3 regions of the Pantoea sp. X-Soil-TKNS-1280 genome follow, and region 3 is predicted to be linked to each of the others. Evidence: predicted binding sites of a transcription regulator. Region 3 holds the regulator's gene; each other region holds the start of a gene.
What was found. Region 3 encodes PhoB, which activates phosphate uptake and scavenging genes when phosphate is short. Its sites were predicted from a motif close to CTGTCATAAAACTGNCNNAT; they were not measured.

Region 1 (10,331 bases), 1.9 Mb from region 3:
GGTCAACAAACACCATGTCACCTAACAGTTCCTGGGCATGTTCGGTAATCCCGACGGTGAAAGTACCGTCGGCTTCTTTACGCACCCACTCGTGGCTATCTTTGTACTTCAATTCTTTTGGTACATTGCTCATCGCCAAATCTCCTGAAAAAAGTTACTGAGCGACCGGCTTACCGGCGCGAACAAAAATCGGTTTGGTGACCTTCACCGGCATTTCACGGTTGCGGATTTCCACAATCGCCTGCTCGCCAATTCCCGCTGGCACGCGTGCCAGCGCAATGCTGTAACCCAGCGTTGGAGAGAAGGAACCACTGGTAATAATACCCTGCTGCGGCTGACCCTGTTCATCGGTGAAACGTACCGGCAAGCCGTTACGCAGCACCCCTTTTTCGGTCATGACCAGGCCCACCAGTTTTTCTGTCCCTGCAGCACGCTGAGCTTCCAGCGCGGCACGGCCAATAAAATCACGGTCGGTCGGTTCCCAGACAATGGTCCAGCCCATGTTGGCCGCCAGCGGTGAGACGCCTTCATCCATCTCCTGGCCATACAAGTTCATCCCCGCTTCCAGACGCAACGTATCACGTGCACCCAGCCCCGCCGGTTTGACACCTGCCGCCAGCAAACGCTGCCAGAAATCCGCAGCAGCGCCAGCAGGCAAGGCAATCTCGTAGCCCGCTTCGCCGGTATAACCGGTGGTAGCAATAAACAAATCTTCCGCCTGAACGCCGAAGAATGGCTTCATGCCCGTCACAGCCTCACGTTGTGCCGCGCTAAACAACGACTGTGCTTTTTGCTGGGCATTGGGTCCCTGTACCGCAATCAGCGCCAGATCGTCACGCTCGGTCAACGTCACCCCGTATTTCTTCGCGTGTTCACCAATCCATTGCAGATCTTTTTCACGCGTAGCGGAGTTCACCACCAGACGGAAAAAGTCCTCGGTCATAAAGTAAACAATCAAATCATCAATGACGCCACCGGAAGCGTTCAGCATGCCGGTGTAAAGCGCTTTGCCTGGCTGGGTCAGTTTGGCGACATCATTTGCCAGCAGATAACGCAGGAATTCACGGGTGCTCGCCCCGCGCAGATCGACGATGGTCATGTGGGAAACGTCAAACATGCCGGCATCAGTACGTACCGCGTGGTGCTCATCCATTTGTGAGCCGTAATGCAGAGGCATCATCCAGCCGTGAAAGTCCACCATACGGGCGCCGCTGGCCTGATGCTGTTCGAATAGAGGCGTTTGCTGAGTCATAACCATCCTGTAGAAAACAAGTGAGCGTGACGCGCCTGCGTAGCCATGATGGCTGACGCAAACGTTCTCTTTGCGCTGACGTTACCACCGAACGCTCGAATTAACCATAAGGAAAACGAGGGCGAAACAAAGTCTGTCGTCTGCGAAGCGCCGCACAGAATGCAGGATAATCCACTGGCTTTATGTGATTAAACACGCACAAAATACAACAACATAACTTTTATGTAGCAAAATAATGGAATCCAACGCCATGAGTGGGCAAATGGCACCGAAAAAAAACCACTATGACATGAGAAAATATAATGCGAATTCCTGCGTAAAATTAGAATAAATCAAACGAGGCGCAAAAATAGGGCGGGTCTGCATCATGGTGGTGCAAACGGGCAATTGGCTGGGGGAAGAATGAATGGCTGTAACGGCGCGATAAATCGCGCCGTTACTGAATTTGTGCAGATTTAGAGAAGGTTAGCGCAGCCAGCCGGGGATATCATTCAGCCCCATGGCCTGCTTCAGCATCATCGGTTTGACCCCTGGCAGGGTGTCCGCCAGTTTCAGGCCGACGTCACGCAGGAATTTTTTCGCTGGATTACTTCCGGCAAAAAGTTCACGGAAGCCCTGCATACCCGCCAGCATCAGCGCCGCGCTATGTTTGCGGCTGCGTTCATAACGTCGCAGATACAGGTGCTGCCCAATATCCTTGCCCTGACTGTGCAGGCGGCGGATTTCACCGATCAGTTCGGCGGCATCCATAAAGCCCAAATTCACGCCCTGCCCGGCCAGCGGATGGATAGTGTGCGCAGCATCGCCAACCAACGCCAGGCGGTGCGCAGCAAAGTTACGCGCATAGCGTGCCATCAGCGGGAAGGTTTTACGCTCGCTCTCCACCTGGCACAAACCAAGGCGCATATCGAAAGCCACAGAAAGTTGCTGATTGAACAACGCTTCAGGCATATCCTGCAAACGCGTGGCTTCCTGGGGAGACAACGACCAGACAATTGAACTCAGATGCGGGTCCTGCATTGGCAAAAATGCCAGAATGCCGTCACCGTGGAACACCTGGCGCGCCACCGCATCGTGCGGCAGGTCAGTGCGGATATTCGCCACCAGCGCGTGATGATCGTAATCCCAGAAAGTGATCGGGATATCCGCTTTGTCACGCAGCCAGGAGTTGGCACCGTCGGCGGCGATCAACAGACGGGCACTCATCATGCTGCCATCCTGCAGAGTGATAAAGGCTTCGTTGTCGCCAAAAGCCACCTGCTGCAACTGCGCTGGAGCCAGCAACGTAATATCGCTGCACTGGCTGGCGCGCTGCCATAATGCGCTATGAATCACTGGATTTTCAATGATATGGCCGAGGTGGGCTAAGCCCTGCTGCTCATCATCAAAACTGATGCTGCCAAAACTGTCCTGGTCCCACACTTCCATGCCGTGATAAGCGCTGGCGCGTAATGCCAGAATCGTTGACCAGACATCGAGCTTTTGCAGCAGGCGTTCACTGGCCGCATTGATCGCCGATACGCGGATCGATGGCGCAGCTTGCGGATCAAATCGCGGCTCTGCCGCCTTCTCCAGCACCGCAACGCGCAATCCACTGCCTTGCAGCCCGCAGGCAACGGCCAGTCCGACCATGCCACCGCCAGCGATAGCCACATCAAAAGTTTGCATTGCTGCCCCTTAATTCATGCTTAACGTTTTACCCAGCCGAGCGTCCGCGCGGCAAGGGGGTTTCGCAGCCACGGCAGATGGTCCATTGCCACCAGCCCAAGATTTCGTCCTGCCACCAGCGTGGCATAACGGTTAGCAAATAATCGTACCAGACCATCGGTCACGCCAATGGTCGCCGCACGATCCGGTTGGCGTCGGGCGGCAAAATGATGGAGTACCGCATAACTGCCGGGATCCTGCTGGTGACGCCAGGCACTCGCCAGCGTTTCCGCCAGCGACATCACATCACGCAGGCCGAGGTTAAAACCCTGACCGGCAATCGGATGCAGCGTCTGCGACGCATTACCCACCAGCGCCAGCCGGTGCGCCACCTGCCGCTCGGCGGTTTGTAACGCCAGCGGGTAAATTTCGCGCTGGCCGGTGTGGGTGAAACGTCCCAGCCGCCAGCCGAACGCCTGTTGCAACTCGCGCAGAAAAGTCGCGTCATCCCACTGCGCCAGCTTGTCTTTCTCGTCCAGCGGATGACACCACACCAGCGACAGGCGATTGCCCGACATCGGCAACAACGCCAGCGGACCGTGTTCGGTAAAACGTTCGAAGGCGCGTCCCTGATGCGGCAACTGCGTGGTGACATTGGCTATCACCGCCAGCTGCTGGTAATCCTCGCGCTGCCAGCTAATGCCGCAGGAGGCCGCCAACGGTGAACGTGAGCCGTCTGCTGCCACCAGCAGCGCACCATCCAGCTGTTCGCCGCTGTCCAGCGTGACCTGCACGCTATCAGCACTGCGTGACACCGCCGTGACATGCGCCGGGCAACGTAGCGTCACGCCCGGTGCGCTTTTCAGCCGCTGGAACAGGCGTTGCCCGACATCGAACAGCTCCACCACCTGGCCCAGTGCCGGTAACTGGTAATCCGCCGCCTGCATCGAAACAAAGCCAGTATGACCACGGTCAGAAACATGGACGTGGGTGATCGGCGTGGCGCAATCCTGCAACGAACGCCACAGATCAATCTCCGCCAGTTGCTGGCAGGTCCCTGCCGCCAGCGCGATGGCGCGTCCGTCATATCCAGGATGAGCACGGCTGTCCGGTTCGCTGCGTTCAATCAGCGTCACCGGCAGTTTTCCCTGCGTCAGATGGGATATGGCCAGCGCCAGCGTGGCGCCGGTCATGCCGCCGCCTGCAATCAGAATAGTCATGCCTGGCGCGCCGCCGCCATTAAGGCTTCAATTGCGTCGGCATCTTTCACCACGCTATCGGTGAGATTCTCGTTGCCTTCGGCAGTGATCACGATGTCATCCTCAATACGAATGCCGATACCGCGATACTGTGCCGGGACTTTGGCATCCGGCGCAATATACAGACCGGGTTCGATGGTCAGCACCATGCCAGGTTCCAGAATGCGGTCGCGGCTCGGGGTGCCATAATGGCCGACGTCGTGCACATCCAGCCCCAGCCAGTGGCTCAGCCCGTGCATAAAGAACTGGCGATGCGCCTGTTCCGCAATCAGTGCGTCCACTTCGCCTTCCATCACACCCAGTTCAACCAAGCCAGTCACCATAATGCGAACCACTTCCTCGTTCACATCATGGATGCTGATACCCGGGCGGAACAGCGCCAGCGCTTTGTACAACGAGGCCAGCACGATGTCGTAAATGGCACGCTGTGGCTCGCTGAATTTGCCGTTCACCGGGAAAGTACGGGTGATGTCACCGGCATAACCGTGAAATTCACAACCCGCATCGATCAGCACCAAATCGCCATCACGCATCTCGCACTCATTTTCGGTGTAATGCAGGATGCAGCCGTTTTCGCCGGAACCGACGATGGTGTTGTAGGAAGGAAAACGTGCGCCGTGGCGATTGAATTCGTGGTGGATTTCGCCTTCCAGCTGATATTCGAACATCCCCGGGCGGCAAGCCTGCATCGCACGGGTATGCGCCAGTGCGCTGATCTCACCGGCGCGACGCAGAATGGCAATCTCTTCCGGCCCTTTAAACAGGCGCATCTCATGTACCCACGGACGCCAGTCAGTGACGGTAGCGGGGGCGCTCAGGTTCTGACGGAAGCCGCGACGCAGTTTCTCCAGTGCGCCGAATACCAGCGTGTCAGCCTCGGCATACAGCCCCTGCGCGTGATACACCACATCCAGGCCATTCAGCAGTTGATACAGCTGCTCGCCAATGTCATCCCACGGCAATGCGCGATCGACACCCAGTTTCGCCGGTGCCGCTTCCTGCCCCAGGCGACGGCCAAACCAGATTTCTGCGGTGAGGTCGCGCACGCGGTTGAATAGCACGCTGTGATTGTGGGTGTCGTCGCTTTTGATCAGCACCAGCAACGCCTGCGGCTCGTTGAAGCCGGTGAAATACCAGAAATCACTGTTCTGGCGGAAGGAATATTCGCTGTCGTTGCTGCGCGTCACTTCAGGCGCGGCAAAAATCAATGCGGCACTACCGGGCGCCATACGGGCAATCAGCGCCTGACGACGTTGCTGGAAGGTTTCCAGTGTAATCATGTTTGCACTCCCTGTTGAAAAGCGGGCACGGTAGTACCCGGAATGACGCGCTTAGTGTAGCGTTGGCTTCTTCACTTCAGGTGCAGTGGGTGGCTGCGGCTGGTTGAAGGTGTCGTGGCACAGCAATGCGGCAACACGAACGTATTCAATCACTTCTTCAAGTGATTGTTCGAGTTCTTCCTGATCTTCATCTTCGTCATAGCCCAGTTGAGCGATGGTGCGCAGGTCATCAATCGCTTCACCGGTTTCGCCCGTGACTTTGTCCAGTTTCGGTTGCGTCACCCCCAGGCCGAGCAGGAAATGGTTTACCCATCCTGCCAGTGCATCGGCACGATCGAACACCGTAATGTCATCATCGTCAGGCAGCATCAGCTGAAACAGGAAACCCTCTTCATCCAGCGTGTTGGCCAGGCTTTCATGTAACGCCTGTAACGGCTGCGACAGGCTTTGCGAAAAAGCCATGCCTTCGTTGGTGAGATCGTGCACCAGCGTCTTCCAGCTGTTATCCTGGTTGCCACCACACAGGATGCCGCAAATCAGGCCGTGCATTTCGGCCGGGGTCATTCCCACGCCCTGCTGGGAAAGCGCCGTAGCCAGCGCGTTGTAAGTGGGCGTTGCGTTCTGTAAAGACATAAGCTTTCGTCGTCGTTGGCAGAATAAGTTCGTGTTATGCTACCACCAGGTGCCTCAGGGTTTCCAGAAAAGGGGTTGTAACTTATCACGCGGGTCTATATAGTTGCGCACCTCCCAAGCCATTGACTGCTAAGGGAGATGCGGGCGAAGTAATCAGTCAGGAAGGTGGCATGTCTGCACAACCGGTAGATATTCAGATTTTTGGTCGTTCATTGAGAGTGAATTGTCCGCCTGAACAGCAAGATGCGCTGAATCTGGCAGCTGAGGACCTCAATCAACGGTTGCAAGATTTAAAAGTTCGCACTAGAGTCACAAATACAGAGCAGCTGGTGTTCATCGCCGCGTTAAACATTTGCCACGAGCTGGCACAAGAGAAAGGTAAAACGCGCGACTATGCAGCCAATATGGAACAACGTATCCGTATGCTGCAGCAGACCATTGAACAAGCATTAGTTGAGCAAGGTCGCATAACTGATCGCCAGGGCACAAAGTTTGAATAACACTTCATGGTTATCGTGATACAGTAACGGTGAAGTAAATTTTCTCTGAGATGTTTGCATGTGGGCCAGTCCCCTGAGCCGATATTTCATTACCACAGAATGTGGCGCTCCGTAACTTGTGAGCATGCTCGGTCCGTCCGAGAAGCCTGATAGTTGCGACGACACATTCACCTTGAACCAAGGGTTCAAGGGTTACAGCCTACGGCGGCATCTCGGAGATCTCCACTTAGTTCCACATCTGTAATCCCCCGGTACGCGTGATATAGTGGCTGGCAACAGCCGACATTGCCGGGGATATCATGTCTGAACCCTCACTACGCGACCGACAAGACATTCGTCAACACGTACGCCATTTGCGCCGCAATCTCACGGCTGAACAGCAGGAACAAGCTGCCGATTTGCTGGCAGAGCACGCCATCAATTTTGCCCCAATCAGCAATGCCCAACGCATCGCCCTGTTTCTTTCCGTTGATGGTGAGCTGAATACACGCCCGTTGATCGCCAAACTCTGGCAACAGAAAAAACAGGTGTATCTGCCGGTGCTGCACCCCTTTTCACCTGGTAACCTGATCTTCCTGCGCTATACGCCAGACACCCCGCTTAGCCCGAACAAATTGCGTATCCCCGAGCCACCGCTGGATATCACCCGCATGGCAACGCTCGATCAACTGGATGTGATCATGGTGCCGTTAGTGGCGTTCGACCATAGCGGGCAGCGTCTGGGTATGGGTAAGGGTTTTTACGATCGCACCCTGCAAAACTGGCAGCAACATGGTGTCCTGCCCATCGGGATAGCGCATGATTGCCAGTGCGTGGAAGCGTTGCCGGTCGCGGCATGGGATGTGCCCTTGCCTGCGGTGATGACACCGTCAAAGCTGTGGCAGTGGTGATTGGCGCGATAAATCGCGCCGCTACAAAGATATGCAGCAGCGCGATGTTAAATCAGTACAGCAAACGTGCGCGGATGGTACCAGGAATCGCCTTCATCAGTTGCAGCGCTTTGTCCGCTACATCCTGCTCGGCATCGATATCGATGACCACATAACCCATCAGCGGAGATGTTTGCAGATACTGGGCGGCAATGTTGATGCCCTGCTCAGCAAAAATCTGGTTGATGGCGGTCAGCACGCCCGGGCGGTTTTCGTGGATGTGCAGCAGACGGCTGGCACTGGCAGCATGCATCGGCAGCGACACTTCCGGGAAATTCACCGCAGACAGCGTAGAACCGTTGTCCGAATACTTCGCCAGCTTGCCAGACACTTCCAGGCCGATGTTTTCCTGCGCTTCCTGAGTCGAACCGCCGATATGCGGCGTCAGAATCACGTTATCAAATTCACACAGCGGTGAGTTAAACGGATCGCTGTTCGTCGCCGGCTCAGTCGGGAATACGTCAATTGCTGCACCCGCCAGATGTTTGTTCGACAAAGCATCGCACAGCGCTGGGATATCAATCACCGTACCACGTGCGGCGTTAATCAGCAGCGCACCCGGTTTCATCATTGCCAGTTCGGCAGCACTGATCATGTTCTGTGTGGATGGCGTTTCCGGCACATGCAGGCTGACCACATCGCTCATGTTCAGCAGATCAGAAAGATGGCGCACCTGAGTCGCATTGCCCAGCGGCAGCTTGCTCTCGATATCGTAGAAGAACACGTGCATGCCGAGGCTCTCAGCCAGCACGCCCAGTTGCATGCCGATGTGGCCATAGCCAATGATGCCCAGCTTTTTGCCACGCGCTTCGTAGGAACCCGACGCAATTTTATTCCAGATACCGCGATGTGCTTTGGCGTTCGCTTCCGGGATGCCACGCAGCATCAGCAGCATTTCACCAATCACCAACTCCGCCACCGAACGGGTGTTGGAGAACGGGGCGTTGAACACCGGTACACCGCGTTTTGCCGCTGCATTCAGGTTGACCTGATTGGTGCCGATACAGAAGCAGCCTACCGCGACCAGTTTCTCAGCCGCAGCGAAAATCTCTTCGGTCAGTTGGGTACGGGAACGGATACCAATGAAGTGCGCATCGCGGATGGAGGACTTCAGCGTCTCCGCATCCAGTGCACCTTTGTGGAATTCGATGTTGGTGTAACCTGCCGCACGCAGATTATCCAGCGCGCTCTGATGGACACCTTCCACCAGCAGGAACTTAATCTTGTCTTTTTCCAGTGATAACTCTGCCATTTCCCGACCCTATTCAGAATTCAACGAGGGCTGCCATAAGCCAGCCTTCTGTCAAAATATCAAAAAATTCGATTGCAGCAAGACAATCGATTGCCTCCGCCCCAGCACGCGTCAGTGCTGGGGCAGCACAATGCCGTACAAAATCGGGATATGCGCCCGGAGCGAAGAATGAACCTGCTGTTGATGACTATTTTGTGACATAAGTCACCGAATTTCAGCATACGAAGAAAAGATGTTTTGCGTATGGAAATAAGCGGCGCTACGAGAGCGCCGGACAGATCATTTCTTGATGGTTTTTACGCCATCGGCAGTGCCGATCAGGGCGATATCCGCACCACGCGCCGCAAATAACCCGACGGTCACCACGCCAGGCAGCGCGTTGATGGCTTTTTCCAGCGCGATCGGGTCGAGAATGCGAAGATTATGCACGTCGAGAATAATGTTGCCATTATCGGTCAACACGTTCTGACGGTATTCCGGCAAGCCGCCCAGCTTCACCAGTTCACGCGCCACATAGGAACGCGCCATGGGAATGACTTCAACGGGCAGCGGAAAGTGGCCCAGCACATCCACTTCTTTCGACGCATCAGCAATGCAGATAAATTTCTCAGCCACCGCCGAGACAATTTTCTCACGCGTCAGCGCCGCACCACCGCCTTTGATCATCTGCATTTGTGGATTGATCTCATCAGCGCCATCAACGTAAACCGACAGCGAGTCCACTTCATTCAGATCAAATACGTGAATGCCAAGGGATTTCAGCTTCTGCGTTGAGGCTTCCGAACTGGAAACCGCACCCTCGATTTGATGCTTAATCGAGCCTAAAGCATCAATAAAGTGGGCGGCGGTTGAACCCGTGCCAACGCCAACAATGGTGCCCGGCTGCACATATTGCAGTGCTGCCCAACCTACCGCTTTTTTCAGTTCATCCTGGGTCATGGTATGTTTAAAACCTGTGCGACAACGAGGTGCGCGTAGTATAAAACAAGGCGGCATAAAAATGCGCGGCTGTTAAAGGCTTTGTAACTCAGTCCACAAAAACCATCTTTTACATTTTTGTGGCATAGTAACCTCCACCCTGAACGAGAGAGAACAAGAATGAAACGCCCGGATTATCGAACGCTTCAGGCGCTGGATGCTGTGATTCGTGAGCGCGGCTTTGAGCGCGCCGCGCAGAAACTTTGCATTACGCAATCGGCGGTATCGCAGCGTATTAAACAGCTGGAGAATTTATTCGGCCAGCCGCTGCTGGTACGAACCGTGCCGCCGCGTCCGACTGAGCAGGGGCAGAAGCTGCTGGCGTTATTGCATCAGGTGGAGTTGCTGGAAGAGGAATGGCTGGGTGATGAAAATGGTGGCACCACGCCGCTGCTGTTATCGCTGGCGGTGAACGCCGACAGTCTGGCAACCTGGTTGCTGCCCGCGCTGAAGGATGTGCTGGCAGATTCGCCGGTGCGCCTGAATATCCAGGTTGAGGATGAAACCCGTACTCAGGAACGTTTACGTCGCGGCGAAGTGGTAGGCGCAGTGAGTATTCAGCCGCAGCCACTGCCGAGTTGCCTGGTGGACCAGCTGGGCG
Region 2 (10,331 bases), 1.0 Mb from region 3:
CGGCTATCAATGGCAGCCGCTACGCGATGTGGAGATGAGTAAACCGAATATCGGTCCACGCACCTTGCGTCTGACCAGTTTACCGAGCGAACGCACTACACCGCAGGAAATCGGTCATCCATAATAAGACAGGCCGCTTATGCGGCCTGTTTAGTTTTAGTGGGCGTCAACAAACACGATTTTCAGTACAAACAACAGCGCCACCACCACTACGCACGGGCTGATTTCCCGCCAGCGTCCCGTTCCCAGCTTCATCACGCAGTAAGCGATAAAGCCCAGCGCAATGCCTTCCGTAATCGAGAAACTGAACGGCATCATCACTGCGGTGACAAACGCCGGAACCGCTTCAGTAAGATCGTCCCAGCGCACGCGTGACAATGACGCCGTCATCAGCACGCCGACGTAGATCAAAGCGCCCGCAGCCGCGTAGGCGGGCACCATCGCCGCCAGCGGTGACAGAAACATCACCAGCAGGAACAGGATACCGGTGATCACCGCCATCAGCCCGGTACGGCCACCAATCGCCACGCCCGAAGAACTTTCGATATAGGCGGTAACCGATGAAGTACCAATCAGCGACCCGGCCACTGAGCTGACGCTGTCAACAAACAACGCCTGCTTCATCCGCGGGAAGGTGCCTTTTTCATCGGTCAGCCCGGCTTTGTCGGTTACGCCAATCAGCGTGCCGGAGGAGTCAAACAGGTTGACCAGCATGAACGAGAATATCACCCCGGCCATCCCGATATTCAGTGCACCTTTGATATCGACCTGACCCACCACGGAGCCCACAGACGGCGGTGTCGCGAACACGCCGGTAAACTTCACATCGCCCAGCAGCAGGCCAATCACGGTGGTCACCACAATCGACACCAGCACCGCCGCATGGATATTACGTGAAGCCAGAATGGCAATGATGAAGAAGCCAAGCGCGCCCAGCAACACGCTATGCGAAGTCAGGTTACCCACGGTGACCAGCGTGTCGGCATTTGGCACGATGATACCCGCATTTTTCAGCCCCATCATGGCGATGAACAGCCCGATACCGGCCGTGATGCCCACGCGCAGGCTCAGCGGGATATTGGCAATCATCCAGTAACGCACGCGCAACAACGTGAGGATTAATAACCCCAGCGCGCCCCAGAAGATTGCCCCCATACCGATCTGCCACGAATACCCCATCGCGCCGACCACGACAAAGGCAAAGAAGGCATTCAGCCCCATCGCTGGTGCCAGTGCGACCGGCAGATTAGCCACCAGCCCCATCAGGATGCTGCCAAATGCGGCAATCAGACAGGTGGTGACAAACACCGCCTGGGTATTCATACCCGCGGCACCAAGGATTTGCGGGTTAACGAAGACGATGTACACCATCGTCAGAAAGGTGGTGAAACCGGCGATCACTTCCGTGCGCACGGTAGTACCGTGTTCCTGCAACTTAAAAATGCGCTGCAACAGACCCTGCTTGTTCATAGCATTATCCTGCTGAAAAATTTAACGCGCGTATCCTATAGATTTTACCGGCCCAGCACACTGATTTTTCGCAAGCGTTTGCTCGACGCGCGCAGTGGGGTAGAGTGGCAGCTAATTGTTTACCAAAAGGATGATGTGCGATGTCAGTTGAATGTATTTTTTTTGATTGTGACGGCACGCTGGTCGACAGCGAGGTGATCTGTACGCAATCTTACGTCAACACCTTTGCCCGCTACGGTATCGAGCTATCGCTCCAGCAGATGTTCGAAAAATACAAAGGGGTAAAACTGTACGACATCATCCGTGATGTGGCGGCGGAACATCAGGCCGAACTCCCCATCGATGAAGTGGAAACCGCCTACCGCGCCGAAGTGGCCCGGCTGTTTGACTTGCAGCTGGAGCCTATCGCCGGGGCCAAAGCGCTGGTGGAGCAGGTTAAAGTGCCGATGTGTGTGGTATCGAATGGCACAGTGAAGAAAATGCAGCATTCCCTCGGTCTGACCGGCATGCTGCCGTACTTCGCTGAGAATCTTTACAGCGGTTATGACATCAATCACTGGAAACCAGATCCGGAACTGATGTATCACGCGGCGGAGCAAATGCAGGTGCCGATAGAGAAATGCATTCTGGTGGATGATTCGGAAGCGGGTGCCCGCGCTGGCATTGCCGCCGGTATTCCGGTGTTTTATTACTGCGCGGATGCGCATAACCCGGAGCTTGATCACCCGCTGGTGACCCGTTTTGATGATATGGCGCAACTCCCCGACTTGTGGCGCGCGCGCGGTTGGACATTGGTGTAACTGAGCGCATTATCCGTAGCGGCGCGATTTATCGCGCGGGTTTTGATTCACGCGCCCAAAACATTGCGCGATAAATCGCGCCGCTACGGTGTGCAGGTATTGTCAGCCAATCGCGCCCAGTGAATCCTCGTTACCCTGCTTCTTCGGCAGCAAAAACAGCGTTGCCACAATATCCAGCAGATAAATCAGCGCCAGCAGCGTAATCGCCGCAGCGAATGATATTTTCGCAGCCAGTAAACCAATCACCAGCGGCCCAAAACCCCCCACACCACGCCCGAGGTTAAACAACACGTTCTGCGCCGTGGCGCGAGCCTGTGGCGGGAAAGTATCGGAAATTAACGCGCCATAGCCGCCAATCATGCCATTCACAAACATCCCCATCAGCGCACCGGTAAACAGCATCACGGTGGGATCACGCAGCTGAGCGTAAATCACCACCATCACTACCGCGCCAAATTGATACAACAGGAAGATTTTCCAGCGCGCGAAGCGGTCCGCCAGCACGCCAAACAGCCAGATCCCGAACGTCATCCCCACCACGGTGACAGCAGTCCACAGACCGGATTTGGTCAGACTGAAACCGAAGCTGGAGGAGAGATAACTCGGCATCCAAATCATCAGACCGTAATAACCAAAGTTCTGTACCGAGCAGAGGATAAAGATACCCAGACTTGCCTTGCTGGTGGCCCGGTCGCTAAACAGCAAACGGATACGTGCGGCAAACGACAATTGCGGCGTTTTCGCCACATGACGGGTAAATCCTTCCGGTTCCCCCATGCTGCGGCGAATCACAAACGACACCAGCGCGGGCAACAGCCCCACCAGGAACATACCGCGCCAGCCAATCACACTCAGCAGTGCCGGGGTAATAAAGGCTGCCAGCAGCACACCCAGCTGCCAGCCGATGCCTACCCATGCGGAGGCGCGATTACGCTTCTCCTGCGGCCAGGCTTCAGCGATAAGCGCCATGCCGATACCAAACTCGCCACCCAGCCCCATCCCTGCCAGAGTACGGTACGCCAGCAAATCCCAGTAGCCCTGCGCCACTGCGCATAGCCCGGTGAAAATGGAAAACATCAGAATAGTGACGGTCAGAATGCGGATGCGGCCAAAACGGTCGCTGAGATGACCAAAGACAATGCCACCCACCACGGCTCCAATCAGCGTCCAGGTGACCAGCGATCCTGCCTGTGAAGGATCGAGTGCCAGCGATACGCTAATCGCCGGTAACATGAAGCCAAGAATCAGCAGATCGAATCCGTCCATCGCATAGCCACTGACCGCCGCCAACATCGCTTTGGCCGGGGTGACGCTCTGTTTCTTTTTGGGGGAGAGGGGTGACATCAGCAACACCTTGTAATAAAAAGTGCGCCAAGTATAAAGAGCGGAACGCCGTGAGACCAATCAGAAATGAAGATGGCTGCCGCTAATGCAGACAGCCATCAGGCTATCAGGACGGTTTGTTGGTGCCATCGTCGCCGGACAGCAGCTCATCCAGCTTGTCGCCACCAACGTGACGGAAATCCTGTCCCTTCACGAAGTAGAAGATGATTTCGCAGATATTCTGGCAACGGTCACCGATACGCTCAATGGCGCGTGCGCAGAACAGGGCGGTCAGTACACTGGGGATGGTACGCGGATCTTCCATCATGTAGGTCATCAGCTGACGTACAATGCCCTCGTACTCTTTATCCACCTTCTTATCTTCACGGTAGATCTGGATCGCCGCATTAAGATCCATGCGGGCAAACGCATCCAGCACATCATGCAGCATCTGCACGGTATGATGGCCAAGTGATTCCAGGCTCACCAGCAGCGGCAAATGTTGCTGACCAAATTTCTCCAGTGCAGTGCGGCTGATTTTTTCCGCCACGTCACCGATACGTTCCAGCTCAGAAATGGTCTTGATGATTGCCATCACCAGGCGCAGGTCGCTGGCGGTAGGCTGGCGTTTGGCGATGATGCGCACGCAGGCTTCATCAATCTCCACTTCCATCATATTGACCTTCTGATCACCGTCGATAACGCGCTGTGCCAGTTCGCCATCCTGATTATGCATCGCGGTAATGGCGTCGGTGAGCTGCTGCTCAACCATGCCACCCATGATCATCACCTGAGTGCGAATATGTTCCAGCTCCGCGTTGAACTGACCGGAGATATGTTTGTTCAGATTTAAATTATCCATGTGCGTCTCCTGTCAAATCAGCCGTAACGACCGGTAATGTAGTCTTCTGTCTGTTTTTGCGCGGGCTTGGTAAACAACGTATCGGTATCGCTGAATTCAATCAGCTCTCCCAGATACATAAACGCGGTGTGATCAGAACAACGCGCCGCCTGCTGCATGTTATGGGTTACGATCACCACGGTGTAGTCTTGCTTCAGCTCGGTGATCAGTTCTTCGATACGGCCGGTTGAAATCGGGTCCAGCGCCGAACAAGGCTCATCCAGCAGCAGCACTTCCGGGCGAATCGCAATGCCGCGTGCAATGCACAGGCGTTGCTGCTGACCGCCGGAGAGACTGTAACCACTCTGATGCAGCTTGTCTTTGGTTTCATTCCACAGCGCTGCTTTGCTCAGCGCCCACTGCACGCGCTCATCCATATCAGCACGCGACAGCTTTTCAAACAGACGCACGCCAAAGGCGATGTTGTCATAAATCGACATCGGGAATGGCGTCGGCTTCTGGAACACCATGCCAACACGGGCGCGCAGCAGGGCGATATCCTGGCTCGATGCCAGAATGTTGTCGCCATCCAGCAGAATTTCACCTTCTGCACGCTGCTCCGGGTAGAGTGAGTACATTTTGTTGAAGGTACGCAGCAGGGTCGATTTACCGCAGCCCGACGGCCCGATAAATGCGGTGACCTGGTTTTTCGCGATGTCCAGATTGATATTTTTCAGCGCATGGAATTTCCCGTAATGGAAGTTCAGATTGCGCACCTGAATTTTGCCGGCAGAAGAAGTTGCCATACTCATTGCTCGTCTCTCATGTACCGCGCCGCCGAAGCCGCGCCGGGAAATTAGTGTTTGCTCTTGGAGAAAATCACACGCGCCAGGATGTTCAGCAGCAACACGCACAGGGTAATGATCAGCACACCCGCCCACGCCAGACTCTGCCATTCCGCAAACGGACTCATGGCGAATTTGAAGATGGTCACCGGCAGGTTCGCGATCGGCTGCATCATGTCGGTGCTCCAGAACTGGTTCGACAGCGCAGTAAACAGCAGCGGTGCGGTTTCACCGGCAATACGCGCAATCGCCAGCAGCACACCGGTCATAATGCCCGAGACTGACGCCTTCAGGGTGATAGCTGAAATCATCCTCCACTTCGGCGTACCCAGGGCATAAGCTGCCTCACGCATGCTGTCAGGCACCAGACGCAGCATGTTCTCGGTGGTACGGATCACTATCGGGATCTGCAACAGCGCCAGCGCCACCACACCTGCCCAGCCGGAGAAGTGCTGCATCTGCGCCACCACGATGGTGTAAACGAACAGACCCACCACAATCGACGGTGCGGATAACAGGATGTCGTTAATAAAACGAATCACTTCCGCCAGCCAGTGCTTGCGACCATATTCCGCAAGGTAAATCCCCGCCATGATGCCCAGCGGCGTCCCGACGAAGGTTGACCAGAAAATCAATAAACCGCTGCCGGCCAGGGCGTTTGCCAGACCACCACCTGCGGTATTGGGCGGCGGGGTCGATTCAGTAAACAGCGACCAGGATAAGCCATCGATACCGCGCGAAACGGTAGTGAACAGAATCCACACCAGCCAGAACAGGCCAAACGCCATCGTCAGTAACGACAACGTCAGCGCAATTTTATTTTTAGTGCTGCGCCATGCCTGCATTTTACGACGTGAGGCTTCCAGCTCGGCGCGCGCCTGCAATTCAATCGTTGTCATGAACGGGCTCCTTCACTCTTCGCCAGACGCAGGATCATCAGTTTGGAGATCGCCAGCACGATAAAGGTGATAACAAACAGGATCAGCCCCAGTTCCATCAGTGCCGCCACATGCACGCCGGATTCCGCTTCAGCGAATTCGTTCGCCAGCGCCGAGGTGATGCTGTTGCCTGGCATAAACAGCGAAGCGCTGTCGAGCTGGTAGGTGTTACCGATAATAAAGGTGACCGCCATGGTTTCACCCAAGGCACGACCCAGGCCGAGCATCACGCCACCGATAACCCCGTTTTTAGTGAACGGCAGCACGATGCGCCAGATCACTTCCCAGGTGGTGCAGCCGATACCATAGGCTGACTCTTTCATCATCACCGGCGTCTGCTCAAACACATCACGCATCACCGAAGCGATATAAGGGATGATCATAATGGCCAGGATCACACCTGCGGCGAGGATGCCGATACCAAAGGCCGGGCCGGAAAACAACGCGCCGACGATCGGGATATTCGACATGATGTCACCCACCGGCGTCTGGAAATATTGCGCAAACAGCGGTGCGAAAATAAACAGGCCCCACATGCCGTAAACGATACTGGGGATGGCCGCCAGCAGTTCAATCGCCGTACCAAGTGGGCGACGCAGCCAGCCTGGTGCCAGTTCCGTCAGGAACAGGGCAATACCAAAGCTCACCGGAACGGCGATGATCAACGCAATCAGTGAGGTCACGACAGTGCCGTAAATCGGCACCAGCGCACCAAATTGTTCATTAGGCGCATCCCAGGTTTTGGTCCACAGGAAGGAGAAGCCAAATTTCTGGATGCTGGGCCAGGAGGAGAAAATCAGGGAGACGATGATGCCACCCAGCAGCAACAACACAATCAGCGCGGAGAGTTTAACCAGCGCGCCGAAAATCATGTCACCTTGTTTGCCAGGGGCTTTAAACGTCGGCTTAGTGGCAGCCATAGAAGTCTCTGTTCTCAGGGAATGACAGGGCGACATGATCATCATGCCGCCCATTGGGTAGGCCAGCATTGCAGCTGGCCAGGTCTATCAGTTATTCGAACAGCGCTTTGCCTGAACTGTCTTTGATATTGGCTTTCCAGGCAGAACGGATCTGCGCGGTTACGCTGTCTGGCAGAGCGGCGTAATCCAGGCTGGTCGCCGTTTTAGAACCGTGTTTGTAAGCCCAGTCGAAGAACTTCAGCACTTCGCTACCTTTCTCAGCATTCGCCTGATCTTTGTAAACCAGGATGAACGTGGTAGAGGAGATCGGCCATGCATCTGCGCCTTTCTGGAAAGTCAGGTCCTGAGCAAAGGTTTCGCTCCAGTTCGCGCCTTTCGCCGCGTTAGAGAAGCTGGTTTCGCTCGGCGATACCGCTTTACCGTCAGCATCCATCAGTTTGGTATAGGTCAGGTTGTTCTGCTTAGCATACGCATATTCTACGTAGCCAATTGAACCCGGCAGACGCTGAACGAATGCAGCCACGCCGTCGTTACCTTTACCGCCCAGACCGGTCGGCCAGTTTACGGTGTTACCTTTACCGATTTTGCTGTTCCACTCTTCGTTCACTTTAGACAGGTAGCTGGTGAAAACGAAAGAAGTACCGGAACCATCAGCGCGGCGTACCACGTTGATATTGGTGTCAGGCAGTTTCACGCCCGGATTCAGCTTGGTGATTGCCGGATCGTTCCACTTTTTGATGTTACCCAGGTAGATGTCACCAACGGTTTTGCCGTCGAGGGTCAGCTGACCAGATTTAATACCAGGGATGTTAACTGCCAGTACCACGCCACCGATTACGGTCGGGAACTGGAACAGGCCATTTTTTTGCAGATCTTCATCTTTCATCGGCGCATCTGACGCACCGAAATCGACGGTTTTGGCGATGATTTGCTTCACGCCGCCTGAAGAACCAATACCCTGATAGTTGATTTTGCTACCGGTGGCTTGCTGGTATTCTGCTGCCCACTTGGCATAAACCGGTGCCGGGAACGTCCCGCCTGCGCCAGTCAGATCGGTTGCTGCAAAAGCAGAGACCGCGCTTACTGCGAAGGTGGCGGCGAGGATTCGGGCTACGGTGCTACGCATCAGTGTCATGTTCCCTCCAGGGGAGTTAAAAAAATCAGGCTCTATGCCATTTTAGTAGGAGTCATTGATTGCTGCTGGAGGGAAAATAGGACAGTTTGATTACAGTCAAATGTACGAAATATGACAGTTTTATGACATCGTTTAAAAATGAAGCGGGACCTGACAGGCCCCGCTTTTCTTACTGATTATTCGACAGTAACTGATTTCGCCAGGTTACGTGGCTGATCAACATCAGTACCTTTAATCAACGCCACATGGTACGAAAGCAGTTGCAGCGGCACGGTATAGAAGATCGGCGCAATCACCTCTTCTACGTGCGGCAGTGAGATAATCTTCATGCCTTCGCTGTCGCTGAAACCCGCATCCTGATCGGCGAACACGTACAGCAGACCACCGCGCGCGCGCACCTCTTCAATATTAGACTTCAGCTTTTCCAGTAACTCATTGTTCGGTGCCACCACAATCACTGGCATATCGGCATCAATCAGCGCCAGCGGCCCGTGCTTCAGCTCACCGGCAGCATAGGCTTCCGCGTGGATGTAGGAGATCTCTTTGAGCTTCAGTGCCCCTTCCATAGCAATCGGGTACTGATCGCCACGGCCAAGGAACAGGGCGTGGTGTTTGTCAGAGAAACCTTCTGCCAGACTTTCGATCACCTTGTCCTGCGCCAGCATCTGCTCAATACGGCTCGGCAGCGCCTGCAACGCGTGCACAATGTCGTGCTCGGTGTCGGCAGACATACCGTGCAGACGACCCAGTTTCGCCACCAGCATCAGCAATACCGTAAGCTGCGTGGTAAAGGCTTTGGTGGAAGCCACACCGATTTCGGTGCCCGCTTTGGTCATCAGCGCCAGATCGGATTCCCGTACCAGCGACGAACCCGCGACGTTACAGATCGCCAGCGAACCGAGGTAGCCCAGCTCTTTCGACAGACGCAGCGCGGCCAGCGTATCTGCCGTCTCACCTGACTGCGACAGCGTGATCAGCAGGCTGTTTTTACGTACCGCAGATTTGCGATAGCGGAACTCAGAAGCGATTTCGACATCACAGGGAATGTTGGCCAGTGACTCGAACCAGTAACGCGACACCATACCGGAGTTGTACGACGTGCCGCAGGCGATAATCTGGATATGCTCAACTTTGCTCAGCAGGGTTTCAGCCTGCGGGCCCAGTTCACTGAGATCGACCTCACCGTGGCTGAAACGACCGGTTAAGGTGTTTTTGATCGCCATCGGCTGTTCATAAATCTCTTTCTGCATGTAATGACGATACACGCCTTTGTCACCAGCATCGTATTGCACATTGGATTCGATCTCGGCGCGATTAACCGGTTTGCCACTGCGATCGACAATCGTCACGTCGCGGCGAGTGATCTCAGCGATATCGCCCTCTTCCAGATAGATGAAGCGACGCGTCACCGGCAGCAATGCCAACTGATCAGAGGCGATAAAGTTTTCGCCCATGCCACGACCGACCACCAGCGGGCTACCGGAACGGGCAGCCACCAGCAGCGACGGATCGCGGCTGTCCATGATCACCATGCCATAAGCACCACGCAGCTGCGGAATGACCCGCAATACCACTTCACGCAGCGAACCGCCCTGCTTCTGCTCCCAGTGCACCAAATGCGCCACCACTTCGGTGTCGGTTTCTGAGGCAAACTGGTAGCCGCGTTCAATCAGTTGTGCACGCAGCGGCTCATGGTTCTCAATGATGCCGTTATGCACAATGATGATGTGCTCAGAAATATGCGGATGCGCATTCGCTTCTGAGGGTTCACCATGCGTTGCCCAGCGGGTGTGAGCGATACCGGTGCCACCAATCAACGGCTGTTCTTCCGCCGCCTCTGCCAGCTTCTGCACTTTGCCGAGACGACGCAGACGCGTCACATGGCCCTGGGCGTCAACGACGGCCAGACCAGCCGAATCGTAACCGCGATATTCGAGACGACGCAGACCTTCCAGCAGAATCTCTGCAATGTCGCGCTGTGCTACTGCACCAACAATTCCACACATAATAGTTTCCTGACTTCATGGCTTTCGGCCATTGCGTTGTCATCTGACCTGAT
Region 3 (10,331 bases):
CCAAACCACGCTGGCTGCCCACGATCGGGTGGCGGCGGTAATCCTTTCGACTGACCAATCAACTGCCAGGCACGCAGACACAGCGGCTCATCGCCCTGGGTCTGGGTGACGGCATAGCGCCCGCTTTTTTCCCACTCCAGCCGCACCAGGCACCGCTGACCAGCATAATGACTGGCATCACGGAAATCATGTACCAGCTTCAGCTGCATTTCATCAGCCCATTTGCAGGATGCACTCGTGGGTGACTTATCCGGCTGGCAGACATTGCTCGCCTCATCCTGTTGTTGTGATGAGGAATTCTGACAGGCGCTAAGCACTACCCCAATGGTTAGCAGGCCCAATAGTCCCGCCATTCTATTAATTAAATTCATTAATATGCCGTTATTAGCCCTAAAGATCTGATTGTGCCCTGCCGACAGTCTACAGACCGACTCTCTGAATGCTATGGCAATCGTCTTACTGTCGGAAAAACCAGAATTTGCCGCCCCGTGCGGTTTTCTCTTCTTTATTCATGGATCTGAAATGCAAAAAAAATATGCCTTCGCGGCACTCTCCTTGTTATCGGCAGCACTGCTGAGTGGCTGTGCCACTGAGTCTTCGCGCGCCATCGAAGCCCCGCAGGTGCGGGCCGCCAGCCAACCGGCGTACCAGGGCGTGCGTAGCCCGATTGCAGTAGGCCAGTTTGATAACCGTTCGTCGTATATGAACGGCATCTTCTCTGATGGCGTGGATCGTCTGGGTAATCAGTCAAAAACTATTTTGATCACCCATTTGCAGCAAACCGGGCGTTTTAACGTGCTGGAACGCAGCAACCTGAAAGAGTTGCAGCAGGAAGCGAACTTTAAGCACAGCCAGCAAAACATTAAAGGGGCCAACTATATCGTCACCGGCGATATCACCGAGTTTGGTCGCAAAGAGGTGGGGGATCAGCAGCTGTGGGGCATTCTGGGCCGCGGTAAAACCCAGGTGGCTTACGCCAAGGTCAACCTCAATGTGGTTGACGTCACCACCTCTGAAGTGGTTTACAGCGCGCAGGGGGCGGGCGAATACCAGCTTTCCGCACGTGAAGTGATTGGTTTTGGCGGCACCGCCAGCTACGACTCCACCCTGAACGGCAAAGTGATGGATCTGGCGATCCGCGAAGCAGTCGATCATCTGGTTGACGGCATTACCAGTGGCGCCTGGCGTCCGGCGAAATAAGGATATTCCCGATGAAATTGATCAAACTGAGTGCCGCGCTGATCGCGGCAGGTGTACTGGCAGGCTGTGCACCAAAAGGGCCGGAACCGATTTATTACTGGGGTGATTACCAGCAGCAGATTTATAGCTATTACCAAAAAGACAAAGATCCGATGCAGCAGATTGATGCGCTGAATCTGGATATCGAAAAAGCCCGTTCGGTGAATAAACCGGTTGCCCCAGGTCTGCATGCGCAGCTGGGCCTGCTGTATGCCCAGACCGGCCAGACGGATAAAGCGTTCAGCCAGTTTGCCGCGGAGAAGCAGCAATTCCCGGAATCCGCCCCGTATATGGATTTTCTGATGAGTAAGAAAAAAGGAGCAACCCAGTGAACAAACTGATTGCAGGCTTCGCGGTGCTGACGGCGCTGCTGCTGACCGGCTGTGCGCCGCATAAAAAACCTTATGACTACAGCGCGTTTCGTGCCAGCAAACCGGCTTCGATTCTGGTGCTGCCGGCGGAAAACAAAGCACCGGACGTCAATGCCGCGCATAGCTTTACTTCGCTGGTGACGGAGCCCCTGGCGGAAGCGGGTTATTACGTGTTCCCGGTGGCGGTGGTGGAAGAGACGTTCCAGCAGAACGGTCTGACCAGTGGTCATGATATTCAGGCGGTAAGTACCCAGCGTCTGCACGATATTTTCCATGCTGACAGCGCACTGTATATTTCGATTACCGATTACGGTACCCGTTATTTAGTGGTGGACAGCAGCACGACGGTATCGGCATCGGCGCGTCTGGTGGATCTGCGTACCGGTAAGGAACTGTGGCAGGGCAGCGCCACCGCCAATGACGCGGAGAACAGCAACAACAATAACGCTGGCATCATCGGCATCCTGGTGTCGGCGGCGGTGAAACAAATCGCCAATAATGTCACCGATAAAGCACATACCATTGCCGGTGTGACCAGCGCACGTTTGCTGGCACAAAACGAAGATGGCGGCCTGCTGGCGGGACCGCGTCGTCCGGTAACGGCGGCGCGTTAAGTGATCGCAAAGGGAGCGGGGTATCCGCTCCCTTCCACACGAAAATCACGTCGCAACGGCTTATTCCCCTGGCAACTCCAGCTTGCTGTAACCCAGCCCGTTCATCTTACGCACCTTGATCTGCACCGGAATGCGTTCCTTCATGGCTTCCACATGGCTGATCACGCCGATGGTTTTGCCACTGGCATTCAGTGCATCCAGCGCATCGAGCGCGGCATCCAGTGTCTCGGCATCCAGCGTGCCGAAGCCTTCATCAAGGAACAACGATTCAATACGCGTTTTATGGCTGACCAGGTCGGACAAGGCCAGCGCCAGCGCCAGACTCACCAGAAAACTCTCGCCGCCTGACAAGGTACGGGTATCACGGGTGGCATCGGCCTGCCAGGTATCCACCACATCCAGCTCCAGCTCATCGCTGACGCGGCGTTGCAGCAAATAACGGCCATGCAGACGATCGAGCTGACGATTCGCCAGCCACACCAGATGATCGAGCGTCAGGCCCTGTGCGAAACGGCGGAATTTGTCACCTTTGGCTGAGCCAATTAACTCATTGAGCTGGCTCCACTGTTGCAGCTCTGCTTCGTTGTCGCTGATTTGGCTCAACAGAGAATGCTGCTGCTGACGCAAAGCGGTGTCACTTTGCAACTGTTGCTGTGCTTCGCCCTGATGGCGGGCATTATCGCGCAGCGCCATGCGCAGGTTTTCCAGCCTTGCATCAATATCCGCCGTCCTGTCATCGCTCAGCTCTGCCGGACGTTGCTGCTGATGTGCGTTCAGCCTCTGCTCCAGCTGCCGGGTCAGGGTGATTTGCTGCTGACGTTGCTGCTCCAGCGCCTGTAAATGCTGACGCAGTTGCAGCGCCTGATGTTCATCGAGTAACGCCTCACGCAGCGCCACCTCGTCGGCGAAATCACTTTTCCGCAATGCGCTGAGGAAGGTGCTTTCGGCGTCCTGAACCCGCGCAGCCAGCGTTTGCTGTTGCTGGTCGATTTGCGCCCGTTGCCCATTCAGGCTATGCAGCGTACTTTGCGCCTGCTGCCATGCCTGCAACTGCTGCGCCAGCTCCCGTTCGCACTGCTGCATCAATTGCTGCTGTGCCTGGCGCTCGGCCTGCACCTGACGATCGCCAAACAACTGCTGGCGCTGTTGCTGCTGTTCTGTCCGTTGCTGCTGTAAACCGTTCAGTCCCTGTTGCAGGGTGTCCAGGCGCTGTTGTTCACGCGCATGGTTTTGTTGCAGATTATGGTATTCACTTTCGGCTGTGGCGCGCTGCGGTTGCAGGGTAGTAAGTAATCGCTCACTCTCCTGCCATTTTTGCCAGCGCTGTTGCAACGTCGCCAGCCAGCTATCACGGCTATCACGGGCGGGCAGGGTGAGTTGATGCGGTGCCAGCTGCTGTTCAAGTTGCTGGCTTAATTGCTGCCAGGCCGCGCGCTCAGTTTCGCTGCGCTGGCTGAGATCGTTCAATGTCTGCTGGACGCTGGTAATCTGCTGCTGCGCCAGCTGCTGCTGTTGCAGATGTTCCAGCCATTCCCGTAGCTGGTTTTCCTGCTGATCCTGCTGCTGTTGCCAGCAGGTAACTTCATCCTGCTGCTCCAGCGCAAAGGTGAGCGCCAACTCACCGGTCAGCCGTTGCCACTGCTCAGTCAAGGTGGTGATTTGCTGCCCGATATCCTTGAGTTCCTGCTGCAACGCGTGCTGTTGCAGCAGCGACAGGCGTTGTTGCTCACCTTTAGCGGTGCCGGATTCCTTTAACTGAGTTTCCTGAGTTTGCAGTGCGACAAGCCGCTGCTGATTTTCACCGGGTTCCAGCTGCCGATATTCTTCGATAGCCGGATGCTGACAGGAGCCGCACAGCGGGCAGGGTTGGTCCGGCTGTAACCGGGCGCGTTCATCCGCCAGCCGGGCGATAGCGAGTTCCAAATCACAGATTTTCTGCACATCAATTCGCGCTTGATTGATGCGCTTCCACTCCTCGCGCAGCGCCTGTAAAACCTGTTCTTCCGCGTGATATTGCTGGGTTAACGCGTGCAGTTTCTGCTGGCGTTGTTGCTGTTGTGGCTGGAGCGAACGCCACTGCGCAGCCAGCAAGGATAGCTGCTGACGGGATGCACGCTGCGCCTGATGCTGTGTCAGCGCATCACGCACCTGACTGATATCATGTTGTCTCCCCAGCTCTGCCACGGGCTGCGCCGCATGCTGGCGGGCGGAGAAGGCTTGCTGTAGCTGGTCGAGCTGCTGTCGCTGTTGCTGCTGCTGGTTGCTCAACTGGGCGATGGCCTGCTCGCGCTCATCCAGTCGCGCAATATCGGCTTGCCAGCGCGCCAGATGTTCTCCCCATTCAGCAACGCTGGCTTGTTTGGTGCGCCACTGCTGCTGTTCATCCCAGATCTGTTGTAAGCGTTCACTCTCCTGTTGTTGCTGGTTAAGTGCGGCTCCGCTTTGTTGCAACACTTGCTGCTGCTGGGCTATCTGACGCTGTTGCTCGGTGATCTGCTGTTGCAGGGTGGCGATTTGCTGATCCAGCGGGATGACCTGCTCTGTCAGTAACGTTTCCAGTTGCTGTTGTCCGGCCTGCGCCTGATCTCGCGCCTGCTGTGCCGCCTGATAACGCACTTCACCCTGCTGCTGAGTGTCGAGTGCCTGTTGCTGCTGCGCCTGTAACTGCTGTGATTGCTGCGTCAGTGCCGCCAGTTCCTGGCGTAACTGTTCCCGCTGTTGCAGCTTATCGCGCAGTTTTTCCGCCGGTTCGGCGCGTGCCAGTCGCTGGCGTTCCGGTTCCGCCTGCTGCCAGGCACTTTCTGCGCTATATAGCGCCTGTTGCGCCTGCTGTTGTTCACTGCTCAGCTGCCGGGCCTGAGTTAACCACTGCTGCTGTTGCTGGGTGGTGATCAGCTGCTGGTTGAGTGCCTGTTCGCTGGCGCTGAGTTGTTCCAGTTGCGAAGTCAGTTCTGCCCGCCGGGTTTCATCGAGCAGCACCATGCCACCGGCACGGGCGCGCAGGGTATCCAGATCGGTACGCGCGATTTTGTAACGCTCAAAAATCTGCATCGAGATCTGTCCGTAGATCTCGGTGCCGGTCAGCTCTTCTAGCAGTTCGGCGCGTTCGCCTGGTTTAGCGTTGAGGAAGGCGGCAAATTGTCCCTGCGACAACATCATCGATCGGGTAAAACGGGCGAAGTCGAGGCCAGATAAGCTTTCAATCAGCCTGAGTTTGTCACCGACTTTATCGGCGACGATTTGGTTATCAGCGCAGCGTGCCAGTTCAACACGCGGAGCCTGCAATTTACCATCGGCCTGACCCCGGGCGCGGTTCTGGCTCCAGAAGGCACGCCAGGCTTCACCTTTGATTTCAAACTCCACCTCGGCCAGACATTCGGTGGCATCGCGGGTGATAAGTTCGTTCTGGGTTTGTGACAACACGCCGAGGCGGGGTGTCTGGTGATAAAGCGCCAGACAGATAGCATCCAGCAGGGTGGTTTTACCCGCCCCGGTGGCACCGGTAATGGCGAACAGACCATTGCTGGCAAAAGGTTCACGACGAAAATCGATAAACCACTCACCGCGCAGGGCGTTGAGATTTTTAAAACGCAGCGTCAGGATTTTCATGCGGAAGGGTTCTCCAGCGCGGCAAGGGTGGTGCGAAACAGTTGGGTGAGCCGCGCAGCCTGTTCCGTATCCAGATCTTCTTCCAGCGCCAGACGACGTGCAAATACCTCTTCAACCTGCAATTCGCTCAGGGTTTCATTATCCAGCCGTGCCAGGCTGCGGCTACGTTGCTCACGGCTGCGGCGTACCAGTAGCACGTCCACCGGTAAGCCTTCTGTCAGTTGCTCAATCCGTCGTTGCAGATCGCTGAGATGTTCCTGAGTGGTGATTTCAATGTCCAGCCACACCGGTTGTGATGCATCACTATCTTTAAAGGCGGCCAGCTGCTGTTCAATCTCTGCCAGCGAACCTTTGAGCATTTGCATTGGCTGAAACAGTGGAATGATCAGCGGTGTTACGGCATCGAGGCCTGTGCTGAAATCAAGCAGGAACACGCTTTTATCCCGACCCAGCTCATCAAAACTCAGCGGGATGGGGGATCCGCTGTAGCGAATATGGTCGCTGTCGGCAATGCGTTGTGCACGATGGATATGGCCGAGGGCGATGTAATCCGCGGCGGGAAAGGCCTGGGCCGGGAAGGCATCCAGGGTGCCGATATAGATATCGCGTACTGAATCACTTTTGGTCACCCCCACGGTAGTGAGATGGCCGGTGGCGATAATCGGCAGCTGGCCGCCCAACGCCGCGCGCTGTGCTTCAGCGGCGGCAAAGCAGTGCTGATAATGCTGCTCGATGGCTTCCAGTAGCGAAAGCTGTTTTTCCCGGCCGGATTGTCCGGCCTGGCTGCGCAAAATATCGCGTGGACGCAGATAAGGGATGGCGCACAGCACCGCCCCTGGCGAGCCGTCACGCTGTTTCAGCGTCAGGATCTGCTGCTCGCCCTGTGGCGTTGCGCTGGTGATCACCTGGGTATTCAGGCAGGCGAGCAGTTCACGGGATTCATTTAGCGTGGCTACCGAATCATGGTTACCGGCCAGCACAATCAGCTGGCAACCGCTGGCCTGTAAGGCCACCACAAAGCGGTTAAACATTTCACGCGCGTAACTCGGGGGTGAACCGGTATCAAACAGGTCACCGGCGATAATCAGTGCATCCACCTGATGCAGCTCAATTTGCTGGCGCAGCCAGTCGAGAAAGGCCTGATGTTCCGCCGCACGACTTTTGCTGTAAAAGAACTGGCCCAGATGCCAGTCCGCCGTATGAATGATGCGCATGGATGCTCCCTGCCAGATTTCGCGTTGGGCGATTATATACGGATGGGACTGCCACTGACATGCGTATTAGCCGATCAAATGTGCCGGAAAAATCATCAATTCCTCAGAAGTTAACTATTCAGCGCGGAAAAATATCAGAGGTGAAATAAAGGCTCACTGATAACGTAAGGAGATAAATATGTTTCCTGTTAACCGTAGCGAATCTGTAACCTCCACCTCCGCCATGGGTTCAGCACCCGATAGCCATGCTTTAGCTTCTGCGGCCGGGGACAATATTGTCGTGGTGGCGAATTCAGCACAGCGTATGGCTTCTGCGACCTCTCAATACGACACAGAAGCGCCCGTCACAATGGGGCCTGAAGAGTATGAAAAACTGATTTACGGCAGGGCAACGGGAAGAACATCGTCCTTATTGCCTTTCGGGGCCGGTGTCGTTCCTGCGGGTGATACTGCTGAGCTTTTCGCAACGTTTGTTACTACCAGAGGAAGAACGGTAGACGATGATGCGGTGGTTTATAACCGTGCTCCAGGTTGGGTTTTTATCGCCCATCCTCCTGTTGTTGGCCCCTCTCCGGCCTATTTAGCCTCGTTGCGGGAAGATTTCTTAGCGATGGTGCTGAACCCCGATTTTAATTATCGCGCTGAAAACTGCCTGCCGAACTACGGGGTAATGACAACAATATCAATGCCCTATGTTGAGGGTGCCGAACCCGGGAGTGCGCGCGCGCATTTCTTTTATCTTGATGCCTTCCGACCAAAAGATGTGAGCGCTTTCCTGCGCGATTTTTTCGATGCCATTATTTCCGCCAGCCAGAAAGTCACAACCCACGATGAAGCCATGGCTATAACGACCCTGATGAGTATGAATTATTACTGGGACCAGGCGGACGTCCCACCGGTATTTGCGGGTGATATTACGCAGGATGAGTTTATCAGCATGCGTGATCAGCTGCTGGCAACGGATAAGTTCTCTGCGCTGAAAGCACAGATGGCGGAAAAAGCGAAATCCTGCGAGAAGATGGAAGAATTAGTACGCCAGATGGATCTGAATGACCATCCTGAGGTATAAAATACGTCATTAACCCAGCTCTGGGGTAGCACCCTGCTGAGGGGCCGGGAAGGTCCACTTCCCTGCCTGGAAAAAATCATTTTTTCTTAATAGTTACCTGAGAAGCATATTCGTATGCTACCCGCCAAAAATCCTGTTTCTGCTGTCACATTTCTGTTTTTATACTCCAGAGCACCCGTTGGTTTTTTCATAAAAGTGTCATAAAACTGACGCATAATGACGCCGCAAATCTCAGTGACAGCCGTCATATCAGCAGGAGTAATAATGGCTAAGCGCATTTTGGTTGTGGAAGACGAAGCTCCCATCCGTGAAATGTTATGTTTCGTGCTGGAACAGAACGATTACCAGCCGATTGAGGCGGAAGATTATGACAGCGCAGTAGGGAAGCTGATTGAACCCTGGCCAGATTTGATTTTGCTGGACTGGATGTTACCCGGAGGTAGCGGTATCCAGTTTATCAAACACCTGAAGCGTGAAGCCATGACGCGGGATATCCCGGTGATGATGCTGACAGCGCGTGGTGAAGAGGAAGATCGCGTACGTGGTCTGGAAGTGGGCGCGGATGATTACATCACCAAACCTTTCTCCCCCAAAGAACTGATGGCCCGTATCAAAGCGGTGATGCGCCGTATTTCACCGATGGCAGTGGAAGAAGTGATTGAGATGCAGGGGCTGAGCCTCGACCCATCATCGCATCGCGTGATGTCAGAGACCACGCCACTGGAGATGGGGCCGACCGAGTATAAACTGCTGCACTTCTTTATGACGCACCCGGAACGCGTTTACAGCCGCGAACAGCTGCTGAACCATGTCTGGGGCACCAATGTGTATGTCGAAGATCGTACTGTCGATGTGCATATCCGTCGTTTACGTAAAGCGCTGGAGGTCTCCGGCCACGACCGCATGGTACAAACCGTACGTGGAACAGGGTATCGTTTCTCTGCCCGCTACTAAACGGAGTTTATACCGTGCTGGAACGACTCTCCTGGAAGAGATTATTGACCGAGCTGGTGCTGGCTTGTCTGCCGGCACTGATTCTCGGTTTGCTGTTTGGTTATCTTCCCTGGCTGCTGCTGGCTTCGGTACTGGGTGTGCTGTTATGGCACTTCTGGAACCTGATGCGGCTGTCGCACTGGCTGTGGGTTGATCGATCCATGACGCCACCCGGCGGGCGTGCCAGTTGGGAACCGTTGTTTTACGGTCTGTATCAAATGCAGTTGCGTAACCGCCGCCGCCGCCGCGAGTTAGGCAATCTGATCAAGCGTTTTCGCAGTGGTGCAGAATCGCTGCCGGATGCGGTGGTTCTGACCACGGAAGAGGGGGCTATTTTCTGGTGTAACGGTCTGGCACAGCAGCATCTCGGTCTGCGCTGGCCGGAAGATAACGGCCAGAACATCCTCAACCTGCTGCGTTATCCTGAGTTCTCCCGCTATATTCGCCAGCGTGATTTCAACAAGCCCCTGACACTGGTGCTGAATAATCAGCATCATATGGAGTTTCGCGTGATGCCTTACAGCGAAGGCCAGTGGCTGATGGTGGCGCGCGATGTCACGCAAATGCACCAGCTGGAAGGCGCACGACGTAGCTTCTTTGCCAACGTGAGCCATGAACTGCGCACGCCGCTCACCGTGTTGCAGGGCTACCTTGAAATGATGAACGATTCGGTAATGAACGAACGTTCGCGCAATAAAGCGTTGCAAACCATGCAGGAGCAAACCCGGCGTATGGATAGCCTGGTGAAACAACTGCTGACGCTTTCGCGCATTGAGGCCGCTCCCGCCATTGATCTGAAAGAGACCGTTGATGTGCCAACCATGCTGCTGCTGTTGCAGCGTGAGGCGGAGACCCTCAGCCAGGGACGACACGAGATTCACTTCCACACTGACCCGCACCTCAAAGTGCTCGGCAATGATGAGCAACTGCGTAGCGCAATCTCCAATCTGGTGTACAACGCGGTGAACCATACACCGGAAGGTACGCGGATTGATATCAGCTGGCTGCGGAGTAAGCAGGGTGCGGAGTTTAAGGTGTGCGATAACGGGCCGGGTATCAGTGCTGAACATCTGCCCCGTCTCACCGAACGTTTTTATCGGGTGGATAAAGCACGCTCACGCGCCACCGGGGGAAGCGGGCTGGGACTGGCGATCGTGAAACATGCTCTCGGCCACCACAATGCGCGGCTTGAGATCAGCAGTGTGCCGCATCAGGAGACGAG

Region 1: serA (phosphoglycerate dehydrogenase) is a predicted target of PhoB. The motif match lies at 8,934-8,953, and genes of this name have one in related genera.
Region 2: pstS (phosphate ABC transporter substrate-binding protein PstS) is a predicted target of PhoB. The motif match lies at 8,382-8,401, and genes of this name have one in related genera.

What each region holds. Positions count from the first base shown of each region.
Region 1 is NZ_AP035962.1:3,471,659-3,481,989, forward strand. Features, by position in the region: gene gcvH (glycine cleavage system protein GcvH) at 1-133, opposite strand, end outside; gene gcvT (glycine cleavage system aminomethyltransferase GcvT) at 155-1,252, opposite strand; gene ubiI (FAD-dependent 2-octaprenylphenol hydroxylase) at 1,718-2,920, opposite strand; gene ubiH (2-octaprenyl-6-methoxyphenyl hydroxylase) at 2,941-4,119, opposite strand; gene pepP (Xaa-Pro aminopeptidase) at 4,116-5,438, opposite strand; gene AC6I8X_RS16115 (YecA/YgfB family protein) at 5,490-6,071, opposite strand; gene zapA (cell division protein ZapA) at 6,242-6,571, shown strand; RNA gene ssrS (6S RNA) at 6,611-6,794, shown strand; gene AC6I8X_RS16130 (5-formyltetrahydrofolate cyclo-ligase) at 6,871-7,461, shown strand; gene serA (phosphoglycerate dehydrogenase) at 7,514-8,752, opposite strand; gene rpiA (ribose-5-phosphate isomerase RpiA) at 9,032-9,691, opposite strand; gene AC6I8X_RS16145 (LysR family transcriptional regulator ArgP) at 9,851-10,331, shown strand, end outside.
Region 2 is NZ_AP035962.1:12,202-22,532, reverse strand. Features, by position in the region: gene AC6I8X_RS00110 (4'-phosphopantetheinyl transferase family protein) at 1-124, shown strand, start outside; gene AC6I8X_RS00105 (NCS2 family permease) at 157-1,470, opposite strand; gene yieH (6-phosphogluconate phosphatase) at 1,611-2,270, shown strand; gene AC6I8X_RS00095 (MFS transporter) at 2,373-3,614, opposite strand; gene phoU (phosphate signaling complex protein PhoU) at 3,721-4,455, opposite strand; gene pstB (phosphate ABC transporter ATP-binding protein PstB) at 4,473-5,246, opposite strand; gene pstA (phosphate ABC transporter permease PstA) at 5,291-6,178, opposite strand; gene pstC (phosphate ABC transporter permease PstC) at 6,175-7,137, opposite strand; gene pstS (phosphate ABC transporter substrate-binding protein PstS) at 7,229-8,272, opposite strand; gene glmS (glutamine--fructose-6-phosphate transaminase (isomerizing)) at 8,449-10,278, opposite strand.
Region 3 is NZ_AP035962.1:1,045,771-1,056,101, forward strand. Features, by position in the region: gene AC6I8X_RS04770 (cell envelope integrity TolA C-terminal domain-containing protein) at 1-371, opposite strand, end outside; gene AC6I8X_RS04775 (CsgG/HfaB family protein) at 523-1,200, shown strand; gene AC6I8X_RS04780 (DUF4810 domain-containing protein) at 1,212-1,571, shown strand; gene AC6I8X_RS04785 (DUF799 domain-containing protein) at 1,568-2,224, shown strand; gene AC6I8X_RS04790 (AAA family ATPase) at 2,285-5,833, opposite strand; gene sbcD (exonuclease subunit SbcD) at 5,830-7,047, opposite strand; gene AC6I8X_RS04800 (hypothetical protein) at 7,226-8,116, shown strand; gene phoB (phosphate response regulator transcription factor PhoB) at 8,381-9,070, shown strand; gene phoR (phosphate regulon sensor histidine kinase PhoR) at 9,085-10,331, shown strand, end outside.